2 linked regions of the Luteipulveratus mongoliensis genome follow. Each later gene encodes a partner of the first gene's protein in a complex. Links are inferred from orthologs where the notes say so. Each region holds a gene or a part of one and is shown in the gene's direction. Other genes may lie near its edges.

What was found.
Region 2: rplN (region 1) and rplI share a complex: the UniProt entries of both Bacillus subtilis proteins name them as parts of the 50S ribosomal subunit. The link is inferred for Luteipulveratus mongoliensis from one-to-one orthologs.

The regions. Positions count from the first base shown.
Region 1 is NZ_CP011112.1:4,427,061-4,434,848, reverse strand. What follows is about bases 1,593-4,587. They hold rplN (50S ribosomal protein L14), read left to right. Parts: upstream 1,593-2,903; coding sequence 2,904-3,272; downstream 3,273-4,587. Other genes in these bases: rpsH (30S ribosomal protein S8), read left to right, coding at 4,506-4,587; VV02_RS20995 (type Z 30S ribosomal protein S14), read left to right, coding at 4,222-4,407; rplE (50S ribosomal protein L5), read left to right, coding at 3,644-4,219; rplX (50S ribosomal protein L24), read left to right, coding at 3,276-3,644; rpsQ (30S ribosomal protein S17), read left to right, coding at 2,483-2,776. Also shown: rplB (50S ribosomal protein L2), read left to right, coding at 1-231; rpsS (30S ribosomal protein S19), read left to right, coding at 247-528; rplV (50S ribosomal protein L22), read left to right, coding at 576-944; more of rpsC, read left to right, coding at 944-1,592; more of rpsH, read left to right, coding at 4,588-4,904; rplF (50S ribosomal protein L6), read left to right, coding at 4,930-5,469; rplR (50S ribosomal protein L18), read left to right, coding at 5,473-5,847; rpsE (30S ribosomal protein S5), read left to right, coding at 5,879-6,559; rpmD (50S ribosomal protein L30), read left to right, coding at 6,559-6,741; rplO (50S ribosomal protein L15), read left to right, coding at 6,741-7,232; preprotein translocase subunit SecY, read left to right, coding at 7,467-7,788. UniProt on the Bacillus subtilis protein: Binds to 23S rRNA. Forms part of two intersubunit bridges in the 70S ribosome.
Region 2 is NZ_CP011112.1:548,957-556,474, forward strand. Bases 2,462-5,186 are described here. They hold rplI (50S ribosomal protein L9), read left to right. Parts: upstream 2,462-3,461; coding sequence 3,462-3,911; downstream 3,912-5,186. Other genes in these bases: VV02_RS02585 (single-stranded DNA-binding protein), read left to right, coding at 2,462-3,048; rpsR (30S ribosomal protein S18), read left to right, coding at 3,202-3,438; VV02_RS02600 (MATE family efflux transporter), read right to left, coding at 4,070-5,186. Also shown: VV02_RS02570 (hypothetical protein), read left to right, coding at 1-496; VV02_RS02575 (glycosyltransferase 87 family protein), read left to right, coding at 507-1,853; rpsF (30S ribosomal protein S6), read left to right, coding at 2,092-2,379; more of VV02_RS02585, read left to right, coding at 2,416-2,461; more of VV02_RS02600, read right to left, coding at 5,187-5,392; VV02_RS27005 (C40 family peptidase), read left to right, coding at 5,741-6,565; VV02_RS02610 (C40 family peptidase), read left to right, coding at 7,011-7,518. UniProt on the Bacillus subtilis protein: Binds to the 23S rRNA.

The DNA.
Region 1 (7,788 bases):
AACATCAACTGGGGTAAGGCCGGCCGCATGCGCTGGAAGGGCAAGCGCCCGACCGTTCGTGGTGTCGCCATGAACCCCGTTGATCACCCGCACGGTGGTGGTGAGGGCAAGACCTCCGGTGGACGTCACCCGGTCAGCCCGTGGGGTCAGGCCGAAGGCCGAACCCGCCGCCCCAACAAGGAGAGCGACAAGCTCATCGTGCGGCGCCGTCGTACTGGCAAGAAGCGCTGATAGGAGCCTTTGGAAATGCCTCGTAGCCTGAAGAAGGGTCCGTTCATCGACGACCACCTCGTCAAGAAGGTGGACGCCCAGAACGAAGCCGGCACCAAGAACGTCATCAAGACCTGGTCACGCCGGTCGATGATCAGCCCAGACATGCTCGGCCACACGCTGGCCGTGCACGACGGCCGCAAGCACGTCCCGGTCTTCGTGACCGAGTCCATGGTCGGCCACAAGCTCGGCGAGTTCGCGCCGACTCGGACCTTCAAGGGTCACGAGAAGGACGACAAGAAGGGCCGTCGCCGCTGATGGCGGGGGGACCAACCATGACCAAGACCGATAGCAAAGGGACAGCGATGGAAGCCAAGGCGCAGGCGCGGTTCGTCCGTGTGACGCCGCAGAAGGCCCGCCGCGTTGTGGACCTCATCCGTGGCAAGCAGGCCTCTGAGGCCGTCGCCGTGCTGCAGTTCGCTCCGCAGACCGCGAGCGAGCCGATCCGCAAGGTGCTCGAGAGCGCCATTGCCAACGCCCGTTTCGCAGCCGACAAGGCGGCGCAGCCGTTCGACGAGCGCGAGCTCTTCGTCAGCGCCGCCTACGTCGACGAGGGCCCGACCATGAAGCGGTTCCGCCCCCGGGCGCAGGGCCGCGCGAGTCGAATCCTCAAGCGTACGAGCCACATCACCGTGCATGTCGCCCAGCCCAGCTCCAAGGGAGGCCAGAACTAATGGGTCAGAAGGTCAACCCGAACGGCTTCCGTCTCGGCATCACGACCGAGCACAAGAGCCGTTGGTTTGCTGACAGCAGCAAGCAGGGTCAGCGTTACCGCGACTACGTCAAGGAAGACGTCTCGATCCGTCGCCTCATGTCCACGGGCATGGAGCGCGCCGGCATCAGCCGCGTCGAGATCGAGCGCACCCGTGACCGGGTTCGCGTCGACATCCACACGGCCCGCCCGGGCATCGTCATCGGTCGCCGCGGCGCCGAGGCCGACCGCCTGCGTGGCGAGCTCGAGAAGCTCACCGGCAAGCAGGTCCAGCTGAACATCCTCGAGGTCAAGAACCCCGAGGCTGACTCGCAGCTGGTCGCCCAGGGCATCGCCGAGCAGCTCGCTGCTCGTGTCTCCTTCCGTCGTGCGATGCGCAAGGGCATGCAGTCCGCCACGCGCGCCGGCGTCAAGGGCATCCGCGTGCAGGTCTCCGGTCGCCTCGGCGGCGCGGAGATGAGCCGCACCGAGTTCTACCGCGAGGGTCGCGTCCCGCTGCACACGCTGCGCGCCAACATCGACTACGGCTTCTACGAGGCCAAGACGACGTTCGGCCGCATCGGCGTGAAGGTGTGGATCTACAAGGGCGACCTGACCGCCAAGGAGCTGGCTCGCGAGCAGGCTGCTGCTCCGTCGCGCCCGGCTCGCGGCCGCCGTGACGGCGACCGTCCGGGTCGTAACGACCGCGGCGGCGACCGTGGTGGTCGTGGCGGCGCTCGTCGTGAGGCTGCTCCGCAGACCGAGACTCCGGCCACCGAGGCCCCGGCAGCTGAGGCTGCCGCCCCGGCGACCGAGCAGGGAGCGCAGTCCTGATGTTGATTCCCCGTCGTGTGAAGCACCGTAAGCAGCACCACCCCAAGCGGGGCGGCGCGGCCAAGGGCGGCACCGCTGTGTCGTTCGGTGACTTCGGCATCCAGGCTCTCGAGCCGGCCTACGTCACCAACCGTCAGATCGAGTCCGCTCGTATCGCGATGACCCGCTACATGAAGCGTGGCGGAAAGGTCTGGATCAACATCTACCCGGACCGCCCGCTGACCAAGAAGCCTGCCGAGACCCGCATGGGTTCCGGTAAGGGTTCGCCCGAGTGGTGGGTCGCCAACGTCAAGCCCGGCCGCGTCATGTTCGAGCTGTCCGGTGTTTCCGAGGAGACCGCTCGCGAGGCACTGCGCCTGGCGATGCACAAGCTGCCGATGAAGTGCCGCTTCGTCGCGCGTGAGGGTGGTGACTTCTGATGGCTACTGGTTCCAAGGACCTGATGCCGGAGCAGCTGCGCGGCCTGGACGAGTCCGCTCTCGCCGAGAAGCTGACGGAGTCCAAGCAGGAGCTGTTCAACCTCCGCTTCCAGTCGGCCACCGGCCAGCTGGAGAACAACTCGCGGCTGCGCGCCGTCCGCAAGGACATCGCGCGGATCTACACCGAGATGCGCGAGCGCGAGCTCAGCATCGGACGTGCACCGCAGGCCAAGGCCGCTGACGAGACCGTCGAGAAGGCGGTCTGAGCATGACTGACAAGCAGGAGAAGGCAGTGGCCCAAGAGGCGACCGAGCGCAACGACCGCAAGACCCGTCAGGGTTACGTCGTCAGCGACAAGATGGACAAGACCGTGGTGGTCGAGGTCGAGGACCGCGTCAAGCACGCGCTCTACGGCAAGGTCATGCGCCGCAGCAGCAAGGTCAAGGCGCACGACGAGGAGAACACCGTCGGTATCGGCGACCTGGTCCGCATCATGGAGACCCGGCCGCTGTCCGCCACCAAGCGTTGGCGCGTCGTGGAGATCCTTGAGCGCGCGAAGTGATTTCTCGTACGACGGAGCTCACCTCCCAGGTGAGCCACCGACGTACGAAACCAAAACCCGTATCCGTTCCGCAAGGCTCAGCGCTCATCGCAGAGCTGAGAACCAGTGAGACGACAGGAGTAAAACTGTGATCCAGCAGGAGTCGCGACTTCGCGTCGCCGACAACACCGGTGCCAAGGAAATCTTGTGCATCCGCGTGCTCGGCGGCTCGGGCCGTCGCTACGCCGGCATCGGTGACACCATCGTGGCGACCGTCAAGGACGCCATCCCCGGTGGCAACGTCAAGAAGGGCGATGTCGTCAAGGCCGTCATCGTGCGTACCGTCAAGGAGAAGCGTCGTCCGGACGGCTCGTACATCAAGTTCGACGAGAACGCCGCTGTCCTCCTCAAGACCGACGGTGATCCTCGTGGCACGCGCATCTTCGGCCCGGTGGGCCGCGAGCTGCGTGACAAGAAGTTCATGAAGATCATCTCGCTCGCTCCGGAGGTGCTCTGACTCATGGCAGGCAAGCCGAAGATGAAGATCAAGAAGAACGACCTCGTCCAGGTCATCACCGGTCGGTCCCAGGCCAACGGTGGCGACAAGGGCAAGCAGGGCAAGGTCATCGCCGTGTACCCCGAGACCCAGCGTGTGCTGGTCGAGGGCATCAACCGGGTGACCAAGCACACCAAGGCCGGCGCCGGCGGCGCTGCCTCAGGTGGCCTGGAGGTCGTTGAGGCCCCGATCCACGTGAGCAACGTGGCCGTCGTGGACCCCGAGACCAACAAGCCGACGCGGGTCAAGACCCGGGTCGAGACCGTTGAGCGTGACGGCCGGACCAAGACGGTCCGCACTCGTGTTGCCGTGCGCTCGGGTAAGGACCTCTGATGACCGAGACCACTGCGACTGCGGAAAAGACGCTGCCGCGTCTGAAGCAGAAGTACCAGGACGAGATCAAGGCTGCCCTCCTGAGCGAGTTCAGCTTTGCCAACGTGATGCAGGTGCCGACCGTGACCAAGGTCGTCGTCAACATGGGTGTGGGTGACGCGGCGCGTGACTCCAAGCTCATCGACGGCGCGGTCCGCGACCTGTCGGCGATCACCGGTCAGAAGCCGGCTGTCACCAAGGCGCGCAAGTCAATCGCTCAGTTCAAGCTGCGCGAGGGCATGCCGATCGGTGCGCACACCACGCTGCGCGGCGACCGCATGTGGGAGTTCCTGGACCGCCTCACGTCCGTGGCGCTGCCCCGTATCCGCGACTTCCGCGGCCTGTCGGGCAAGCAGTTCGACGGCAACGGCAACTACACCTTCGGTCTCACGGAGCAGTCGATGTTCCACGAGATCGACCAGGACAAGATCGACCGGGTCCGCGGTATGGACATCACGGTCGTGACCACCGCGAGCAACGACGCGGAGGGCCGGGCGCTGCTGAAGCACCTGGGCTTCCCCTTCAAGGAGAACTGACCGTGGCCAAGACTGCGCTCGTCAACAAGGCGAACAAGAAGCCGAAGTTCGCGGTGCGCGCCTACACGCGCTGCCAGCGCTGCGGACGCCCGCACTCGGTCTACCGCAAGTTCGGCCTGTGCCGGATCTGCCTGCGCGAGATGGCGCACCGGGGCGAGCTGCCCGGTGTCACCAAGTCCAGCTGGTGACCATCGCTCGTCACTGAGCACCATCGAACTGATCTGATCCACAACACCGAAGGTCGGCGTACGCGCTGAAACCACGGTGAGGAAGGGCGGAGAGCCCAATGACCATGACCGACCCGATTGCGGACATGTTGACCCGCGTCCGGAACGCCAACTCGGCGCACCACGACGCTACGTCGATGCCGTTCTCGAAGCTGAAGTCGCACATCGCGGAGATTCTCGAGGCCGAGGGCTATATCGCCGGCTGGCGCGTCGAGGACGCCGAGGTGGGCAAGACCCTGACCATCGACCTGAAGTACGGCCCCAACCGTGAGCGCTCCATTGCGGGTGTTCGCCGGGTGTCCAAGCCAGGTCTGCGCGTGTACGCCAAGTCCACCAACCTCCCTCGGGTGCTCGGTGGCCTCGGCGTCGCGATTCTGTCCACGTCGTCCGGCCTTCTGACTGACAAGCAGGCGGCCTCGAAGGGTGTAGGCGGAGAAGTCCTCGCCTACGTCTGGTGACCAGGGACTAGGAGGAGATTCAACGATGTCTCGTATCGGACGTCTTCCGGTCTCGGTGCCTTCGGGCGTCGACGTGACCATCGACGGCCAGGCCGTCGCGGTGAAGGGCCCCAAGGGTCAGCTCGCGATCAACGTCGCCGAGCCGATCACTGTGGCCAAGAGCGAGGACGGTGCGGTTCAGGTCGCCCGTCCCAACGACGAGCGTGCGTCGCGTGCCCTGCACGGTCTGACCCGCAGCCTCATCAACAACATGGTCGTCGGTGTCACCGAGGGCTACACCAAGAAGCTTGAGATCCACGGCACGGGTTACCGCGTGACCGCCAAGGGCAAGGACCTGGAGTTCGCCCTCGGTTACAGCCACTCGATCCTGGTCAAGGCTCCTGAGGGCATCACATTCGCCGTCGAGAACCCCACCCGGTTCTCGGTGACGGGTATCGACAAGCAGCTGGTCGGTGAGGTCTCGGCCAACATCCGCAAGCTGCGCAAGCCCGACCCGTACAAGGCGAAGGGTGTCCGCTACGAAGGCGAGCACATCCGTCGCAAGGTCGGAAAGGCTGGTAAGTAAGCCATGGCAAAGATCGTCAAGCGTTCCAAGACGAAGTCGGCCGCCCGCGGTCGCCGTCACCTGCGCGTGCGCAAGCGCGTCAGCGGTACGACGGCCCGTCCGCGCCTGGTCGTGTCCCGCTCCAGCCGTCACGTCTTCGTGCAGGTCGTCGACGACACCGTGGGTAAGACCCTGGCGTCGGCGTCGACCATGGAAGCCGACCTGCGCACCTTCGAGGGTGACAAGACGGCCAAGGCCAAGCGCGTCGGCGAGCTGCTCGCCGAGCGCGCCAAGGGCGCCGGCGTCGAGGCCGTTGTCTTCGACCGTGGTGGCAACCGGTACGCCGGTCGCGTCGCCGCGATCGCTGATGGCGCTCGCGAGGGTGGGCTGACCCTGTGAACATCAACACCGCTGAGAAGAGGAACTTCTGATGGCTGGACCCCAGCGTCGAGGCGCCGCTGGTTCGACCAGCGGAGGCACCGCCGACAGCAACAGCAACAACAGCAACGACCGTCGCGGTGGCCGCGGCGGGCGTGATGGTGGCCGCGACAACCGTCGTGGAGGTGACGACCGCAACCAGTACGTCGAGCGCGTCGTGACCATCAACCGTGTCGCCAAGGTCGTCCAGGGTGGCCGTCGCTTCAGCTTCACCGCCCTGGTCGTCGTCGGTGACGGCGACGGCACGGTCGGTGTCGGCTACGGCAAGGCCAAGGAAGTCCCGGCCGCGATCGCCAAGGGTGTCGAGGAGGCGAAGAAGAACTTCTTCCGCGTCCCCCGCATCCAGGGCACCATCCCGCACCCCATCCAGGGTGAGGCCGCGGCCGGCGTCGTCCTGCTCCGTCCGGCATCGCCCGGTACCGGTGTCATCGCCGGTGGTCCGGTGCGCGCCGTGCTCGAGTGCGCCGGCATCCACGACGTGCTGTCCAAGTCGCTCGGCTCGGACAACGCGATCAACATCGTGCACGCGACGGTCGCGGCCCTGCGTGGCCTCGAGCGTCCGGAGGCTGTCGCGGCCCGCCGCGGTCTGCCCCTGGACCACGTCGCGCCGGTCGCCATGCAGCACGCGATGGCTGCGGGCGAGGCCGCGAAGAAGACTGGGACGGGGGAGTGATGGCAACTCTCAAGGTGACCCAGATCCGTTCTGAGATCGGCGGCAAGCCGAAGCACCGCGAGACCCTGCGTTCGCTGGGCCTGAAGCGCATCGGTGACACCGTCGTCAAGGAGGACCGCCCGGAGTTCCGTGGCATGGTCCGTCACGTCGCCCACCTGGTGACGGTCGAGGAGGTTGACTGATGGCTGACAACGCCAAGAGCGCGGCTGCCGAGGCAGCTGAGCCCAAGACACACGCGCTGAAGGTGCACCACCTGCGTCCCGCCCCGGGAGCCAAGAAGGCCAAGACCCGCGTCGGTCGTGGTGAGGGCTCCAAGGGTAAGACCGCCGGTCGTGGCACCAAGGGCACCAAGGCTCGTTACCAGGTGCCCGCGAGCTTCGAGGGTGGTCAGACGCCGCTGCACATGCGTCTGCCCAAGCTGCGTGGCTTCAAGAACCCCAACCGGGTGGACTACCAGGTCGTCAACCTCGACAAGCTGTCCACCCTGTTCCCCGAGGGTGGCGCTGTCACCGTCGAGGATCTGGTGGCCAAGGGTGCGGTCCGCAAGGGCCAGCCCGTCAAGGTGCTCGGCACGGGTGAGATCACCGTCAAGGTCGAGGTGACCGCGACGAAGTTCTCCAGCACGGCCAAGGAAAAGATCGAGGCTGCGGGCGGCACCATCACCGCTGGGTGATGACCGTTCTCGCTACCGCCTAGAGCTGCTACGCCCCGGGTTGTCCCGGCCCCTTCACGGGACCGAGCACCCGGGGCGTACCTGCTCCAGGTATCGTCGTCCACGTTGTTCTGGGCTCTCGCCGTGTCGCGGGGGGATGCCCGAAGCCCAGGCGCGCAACCGTCGTACGTCCCACCGGACGTCGTCACGCCGCACCCAAGCAGAGCGCCACCACTGGTGGCAGCAGGAGGATCAGTGCTCACCGCCTTCGGTCGCGCGTTCACCACGCCGGACCTGCGCAAGAAGCTGCTGTTCACGTTGGCCATCATGGCGATTTTCCGCCTTGGCTCGCACATCCCGACCCCTGGGATCAACTACCAGCTCGTGCAGCAATGTCAGAAGGCAGCCGGCCCGCAGGGCAGCCTGCTCGGCCTCGCCAACCTGTTCAGCGGCGGCGCGCTGCTGCAGCTGTCGGTCTTCGCGCTGGGGATCATGCCGTACATCACGGCCAGCATCATCATCCAGCTGCTCACCGTGGTCATCCCACGGTTCGAAGCGCTGAAGAAGGAAGGCCAGG
Region 2 (7,518 bases), 3.9 Mb from region 1 along the record:
GTGGATCATCTGCACCCTGAGCCACAAGGACTGGCGCCTGCCGCAGTGGCAACCGCACCACTTCACCGTGCTGTTCTTCCACGACGAGGCGGTCGCGCTGGCCGCCGGTCACCGGCCGTGCGCGCTGTGCCGACGTGAGGACTACAACGCCTACCGCGACGCCTGGACCCAGGCACTCGACGTACGACGGCCGTTGGCGACCGAGATGGACCGCCGGCTGCACGGCGAACGCAACTACCGCGGCACCAGCCGGCGCCGCTGGCACCCGGCCGACTGGGCAGACCTGCCGACCGGCGCGTTCGTGCGGATGGAGGAGCAGCCGTACCTCGTCCTGGACGACGCGATCGTGCCCTGGACGAGACAGGGTTATGGAGTCGCGCGGCCGCGCCCGGCCCACGGCGACGTCGAGCTGGTCACTCCGCCGTCGACCATCGCTGCCCTCCGCGGCGGGTATACACCGCAGATCCACCCCACAGCGCACGGGTCGCCTGCTTAGACTCGCGCCCATGCCTCGCACGCCCTCCCGCCTTGCCACGCCCAGCCGCGGGGACGGTGTCGTCGCCCTGGCCAGTGATGTCTTCGGTGGCCCGCTCGGTCGGTACGCCGGGCTCGGTCGCCGGCCATGGACGTACGCCGCCGCTGTGCTCTCCGCGCTCGCGAGCGTTCTCGTCGCCCTGGGGATCGTGCAGAAGAACCACTGTGTGAGTGCCGGCTGGAGTACGCCGGGTTCGCTGTGGCGGGCCTGCTACTCCGACCTCCCGGCCGCGGTGACGTCGCAGCCGGGTGCCTCGCCCTGGTCGACCGGCGGCGCGGGGCACACTCAGCCGGTGCTGACGGCGTTCCTCACCTGGGTGCTGCGGCGACTGACGCCCTCAGGTGTCGGACTGGCCGAGCAGCGCTGGTACTTCGCGCTCGCCGCCATCGTGATCGCACTGCTGATCGCGGCCACGGTCGTTGCGACGGCGGCCCTCCTCGAGGGCACGCCCTGGCAGGCGGCGCACGTCGCGCTCAGCCCGGTCCTGATCACCGCGAGCCTGGTCTCGCTCGACATCTTCGGCGTTGCGTTGATGACCGTCGGCCTGCTCGCCTGGCACCGGCGATACCCGTTGGTCGCCGGGCTTCTGCTGGGGGCCGCGATCAGCGCGCGCACGTTCCCGGCTGTCGTCCTCATCGCCGTGGTGCTCGTCGCGTGGCGGGATGGCCGTCGTCAGGACCTCGGTCGCCTGCTCGGCGGTGTCGCAGTGGCGATTGTCGTGAGCCTCTGTATGGCGTACGCCGTGGGCGGCGACCCGATGGAGCCCTACCAGGCGTGGAGCGACCAGGCGGCGGGCTACGGCTCACCCTGGCTGATCGCGCAGATCGCGCACGTCACGATCCCGGCCAACGCACTGACCGCGCTCGCCGTGATCGGCTGGGTGCTCGCGCTGGTGGTCGGCGTCTATCTGGCCACTGACCGCGAGCGCAACCTGCCCGTCGCGCCGCTGGCGCTCGCGATGCTCGTGGTGGTCATGGTGACCGGCAAGAGCATGCCCGTGCAGAACGCCCTCTGGGTGCTGCCGCTGATCGCACTGTGCGGTCTGAGCTGGCGCGACCACTTGGTCTGGGCCGGCATCGAGGTGGCCTACTTCGCCGGTGTCTGGATGTATGTGGGCACCTCGTTCAACCCGGAAAAGGCGCTGCCCGGTGCCGCGTACTCGATCCTGACGATGGCTCGGCTGCTCGCTCTCGTGGGCCTTGTCTGGCGGGCGATCTTGACCCACGGAGAGCTGGAGCGCGAGCGGATCGTGGCGGACGTCGTACCCGAGTGGTGGTTGCCCGAGCCGGCCGGCGCGACGGCCGTACGGCCCGATTAGGTCAACCTGCCGAGCCGCCGATATCCTCGTGCGGTTCCTGGTGTACGCCGGAGCTCATCTTCCTGTGGATAACTCGCCCACCTGTCGGTGCCACCTGGCATCGTGAGTGGTCGTAGGTCCGGCAGGACTCAGGTGGGCTCACCTCAGCCGTCCGGCTGGCGGATACACCAGAGCACGCTGCAACCCTCCTGTCACGGAGAGACCGTGACCGCTAAGACCAAAGGAGGTGGGTTCCCGCATGCGTCAGTACGAACTGATGATCATCCTCGACCCCGAGCTTGACGAGCGCACTGTCCAGCCCTCGCTGGACAAGTTCCTCACCGTTGTCACCAAGGACGGCGGCAAGGTCGACAACGTCGACATCTGGGGTCGCCGTCGGCTGGCCTACGAGATCAAGAAGAAGCCCGAGGGCATCTACGCGGTCGTCACCATGACGGCCGAGTCGGCAACGGCCAAGGAGCTGGACCGCCAGCTGGGACTCAACGAGTCCATCTTGCGGACCAAGCTGCTGCGCGTCGGCGCCTAGTTCTCTAGTCAACGACCCAAGAAGGGGAGCACCCCAATGGCTGCAGGCGACACCGTCATCACCGTCGTCGGAAATCTCACTCAGGACCCGGAGCTGCGGTTCACACCGTCCGGGGCTGCAGTCGCCAACTTCACCGTTGCGTCGACGCCGCGTCAGTTCGACCGGCAGACCAACGAGTTCAAGGACGGCGAGACACTGTTCCTGCGTTGCTCGGTCTGGCGCGAGGCGGCGGAAAACGTCGCTGAGTCGCTCGGTCGCGGTTCGCGGGTTGTCGTGACCGGCCGCCTGGTATCACGCACGTTCGATACCAAGGAGGGCGAGAAGCGCACGGTGATGGAGATGCAGGTCGACGAGGTCGGCCCGTCGCTGCGTTACGCCACGGCCAAGGTCAACAAGACCCAGCGCGGTGGCGGCCAGGGTGGCGGCTTCGGCGGCCAGCAAGGCGGCGGCCAGGGCGGTTTCGGCGGAGGTGGCCAGCAGGGTGGTGGCCAGCAGGGCGGTCAGGCTGCCTCGCAGGACGACCCCTGGGCAACGGCGCCGAGTGGCGGTCAGCCGGCGAGCGCACCTCAGGGTGCTCCGCAGGGCGGCGGTCAGTCCGGCGGCGCTTCCGGCGGTGGCCAGGGCGGCGGCTGGAGCACCGGGCCGTCCTACGACGAGCCCCCCTTCTAGTTCCTTTTCGTTCGGCTCCTCCTCCGGCTGAGCTCGCAGGCTCGCCCAGCCGGGGTCGTCGCCGAACGCGTCATGTCCCTCGGGACTGCACTCTCGTAGAACTACCCCATCCCGAGCTCAGCTCGGGCTCTCGAAACGAAGGAGAGCACCACGATGGCCAAGCCCGTTGTGCGTAAGCCCAAGAAGAAGGCCAACCCGCTGAAGGCGGCGAAGGTCGAGACGATCGACTACAAGGACACCGCGCTGCTGCGCAAGTTCATCTCTGACCGTGGCAAGATCCGCGCGCGTCGAGTGACCGGTGTGACCACCCAGGAGCAGCGGCTCATCGCCACCGCGGTCAAGAACGCCCGCGAGATGGCGCTCCTGCCGTACTCCAGCTCGGCTCGCTGAGCCCCGATCACAAGGAGCGAGTCATGAAGGTGATTCTGACCCACGAGGTGTCCAACCTCGGCACTGCCGGTGACGTCGTCGACGTCAAGTCCGGTTACGCCCGCAACTTCCTGCTGCCCCGCAACCTGGCCACCCCGTGGACCAAGGGCGGCCAGAAGCAGGTCGAGGCGATCAGCAAGGCCCGTGAGACCCGCGCGGTGAAGACCCTCGAGGAGGCCCAGTCGATCAGGGGCAACCTCGAGAACGCCACTGTCACGGTCGAGGCCCGCGCCGGTCAGTCCGGCCGTCTCTTCGGTGCAGTCACCACGGCCGAGATCGCGGACGCGGTCAAGGCTGCCGGTGTCGGCACGGTCGACCGTCGCAAGATCGAGATCGGTCAGCCGATCCGCATCACCGGTGCCCACCAGGTCCAGGTTCGCCTGCACCCGGAGGTTGCCGCCAGCCTCAAGCTGGACGTCGTCGCGGCCAAGTAAGGCCACCCGACTCAGCCGAACGCCCGGTCCCGCTCACCGCGGGGCCGGGCGTTCGTCGTACCCAAGGCTCCGAGTCCGGCGAGGACTCATCTCGGTCCCGGTGGTTCGACCGAGATATAACCGCGTCGAACCACCAGGACCGAGATATGGCGGCGAGGTCAGCGGGTGGCGCCGGTGACGAGCCAGCGGTCCGTACGCGCCCGCCAGCCAAGTGCCAGCAACCGGAACACCATGAACGCCGCGAACGACCACCACAGCACCGTCAGCGTGTGCGTCGCCGCACCGTCGAGGTGCGCGCGGACGAGGAGCAGCACCGGCACGTACGCCGCGAGCACGAGCACCTGAGCGACCGCGAGCACCACGCCGTCGCCCGCTCCGATCAGCACGCCGTCCAGCACGAACACCAGCCCCGCGACCGGTTGGATCAGCGCGACGACGATCAGCGCGGCCGCCAGGGCCCGGCGTACGGACTCATCGGAGGTGAACAGGAGCGGCAGCACCTGGTGCAGCGCGAGGACGACCGCGCCGAGCAGGATCCCGGCGCCGAGGCCCCACCAGAGCATCAGCCGGGTGGCTGCACGGGTCCCGTCGACGTCACCCGCACCCAGCGCCTTGCCGGTGATGGCCTGCGCCGCGATCGCCAACGCATCGAGCGCGAACGCCAAGAACCCGAACACTGTCATCGCCACCTGGTGCGCGGCCAGCGGCACGTCACCCAGGCCGGCCGCGACCCAGGTGGTCAGCAGCATCGCCGCGCGCAGGGCGAGAGTACGGATGAGCAGGGGTACGCCGCCGAGCGCGGCTCCAAGGACGCCCATGGGGTGAGGGCGCAGCCGGGCGTGCAGCCGCCGCGCCTGACGAGTGACCACAGCGAGGAGCCCGGCGGCCATCCCGGTCTGCGCCAGCACGGTGCCCCACGCGGATCCGGCGATGCCCAGGTCGAAGCCGTAGACGAGCAGCAGGTTGAGCCCGATGTTGCTGCCGAAGCCGAGTACGGCGGCGACCAGTGGCGTACGGGTGTCCTGGAAACCGCGCAGCACCCCCGTGGCCGCCAGGACGACGAGCATGGCCGGGATCCCGAGGGCACTGATTCGCAGGTACGTCTCGGCCTGGTCCAGCGCGTCACTCGAGGCACCGAACAGCTCGCAGAGCGGGCGTGCCCACAGGGCCGTGGCCACCGCAGTCACCGCGCCCAGGAGGAGCGAGAGCCAGACGCCGTCGAGTCCCGCAGACACGGCCGCACGGTCGTCGCCAGCGCCCAGGCGGCGGGCGACCAGGGATGTTGTGCCGTAGGCGAGGAAGACGTAAACGTTGGCGGCGGTGAGCAGAGCGGCGCTTGCGACGCCGAGACCGGCCAGTGGCGCGGTGCCCAGGTGCCCGACGATGGCGGAGTCGGCCAGCAGGAACAGCGGCTCGGCGACCAGCGCGAGGAACGCCGGAACGGCCAGACGGAGGATCTGCCGTTGAGGCGCCTGATGCATGACGGCCACGGTAGTGCGAGGTTGCACTTGTCTCATCATGTGGGACAACCGGCCGGTAGAGATCACGCCCTCGGCGTTCCGGTGTGATTGACAAGGTCAAGAATCAGTAAATTCCGCGCCGTGACGGGGAAATCAAGTATGTGACACGCCTTGTCACATTGACTGGGTGCGCCGCGTGTCGGTGGCTCGGGCCACCCCGCTTTTGGCGAACAGGTTGGAGAAGCGTTGGTGCTCGTGGATATTCGGTGATCGTGCTGCCACGTCGGGGGACCTCGGCTGCACACGGTGAGTCGCTCCGACAGGGCTTGTCGTGACCTGTAAACCGAACGACTGGGAAAGGTCCCTCGCATGACTCACGCTCCTCGCCACCGCAAGGCCGAGCCCACGCTCGCCGCGTCCGTTGTGTCGACGCTGACCGGACGTCACGGCAAGGCCCTGTCAGGTGTCGCGCTCGCGGTACCCGCCTCACTCGCTGGTATCGCCTTGGCGGCCCCCGCGAACGCCGCGCTCGCTCCGCAGGCTGTGAAGCCCGCGACGACCGCTCCTATAGCTGCGACGGGCGTTGCTGCGGCCGCCCCCGTCAGCCTCGCGCAGGCGTCCTCCAGCGTGGTCGTCCTGCGCTACGGCTCGACCGGCTACTACGTGAAGGTCGTCCAGGGTCGGTTGCACATCGCCCAGGACGGTTCGTTCGGTCCGAAGACCCTCAGTGCGGTCAAGGCGTTCCAGGGCCGCAAGGGTCTGGCTCGTGACGGCTCCGTCGGTCCCGCCACCTGGCGCGCGCTCGGCGGCTTCCCGGGCGGCGGCACCGGCGGTGGCGGCTCATCCACTGGCAGCGGCTCCAACGCCCGCGCTGCCTCCATCGCCCACAAGTACCTCGGCATCCCGTACGTCTACGGCGGCTCGTCTCCCCGCGGCTTCGACTGCTCGGGCCTGACGAGCTACGTCTTCCGCCAGGTCGGCAAGTCGCTGCCCCGCTCGGCTCGCGCCCAGCAGGCGGCCGTCCGTCGCGTGTCCTCCCCGCAGGTCGGCGACCTCGTGTTCTACGGCTACCCGGCGCACCACGTCGGCATCTACGTCGGCGGCGGTCAGATGATCGACGCCCCGAAGCCCGGCATGCGCGTCAACAAGCGCGCTGTCTACCAGCCGCAGGTCTCCAGCTACGGTCGCCCCTGATCGTCGCCTGACCCCCCGATTCACCAACGCGCCCCGGTACCCCCGCCCGGGGCGCGTTGTTGTGCCCCAACGGTTTTCGGGGCCAAAGGAACAGGTGAGAGGGGCTATGTAACTGGCGTGCGGCCGTCGTACGCCGGCGCCTGGCAGGTCTTCGTCTCACGATGCGAGACGGGGGCAACCTGAGTCGCCCGGGCGCGCCGCGCGCCGCGTCAGGACTGTCCATTCACGAGGAACAGCCGTCACGGCTGAGAACAACAACGGCGTAGTTTCGTCACTTCAGCCCCAGGGTCAAGACAACTCTCCGCGAGTCCCAGAAGTCACACCTTTCACATTGGCCACAGGTCCGGCATATTTCTGACATGTCGTCCCCGACGGCGGAGGTCCTCGGATCTATCCCCCAGAAGCGCCGAGCCCGCTCTGTCGTCGCACACCGAAAGGGCACCTGATGACCGCGCACGCCCCCCAGCACCTGCGTCAGCGTCCTCCCCGGCTCACTCCCGCCCGTTCGAGCCTGCAGGTGCGTCGTGGCACCGTGCTGGCCACGGGTACTGCTCTGGCCGTTCCTACGTCCTTGGGCGCTGCGGTCATCGCCGCGCCCGCGGATGCAGCGACGGTCACCGCGCCGACGATCGCTCCCAAGGCTCAGCCGGCAGCAATGCCTGCGCGCCCCAGCACCTCGGTCGTGGTCCTGCACTACGGATCGCGCGGTGACCTGGTCAAGACGGCCCAACGTCGGCTCGGCGTCCGCGTGGACGGCAACTTCGGTCCGCAGACCCTCAGCTCGGTGAAGGCGTTCCAGAGCCGCAAGCACCTCAAGGTCGACGGCTACGTCGGTCCCGCCACGTGGCGCGCGCTCGGCGGCTTCCCGAGCGGCACCGACGACCCGCCTTCCTCGCACGGCTGCACCTCCTACGTCGTGCGCTACGGCTCCAAGGGCGACGTCGTCAAGGCTG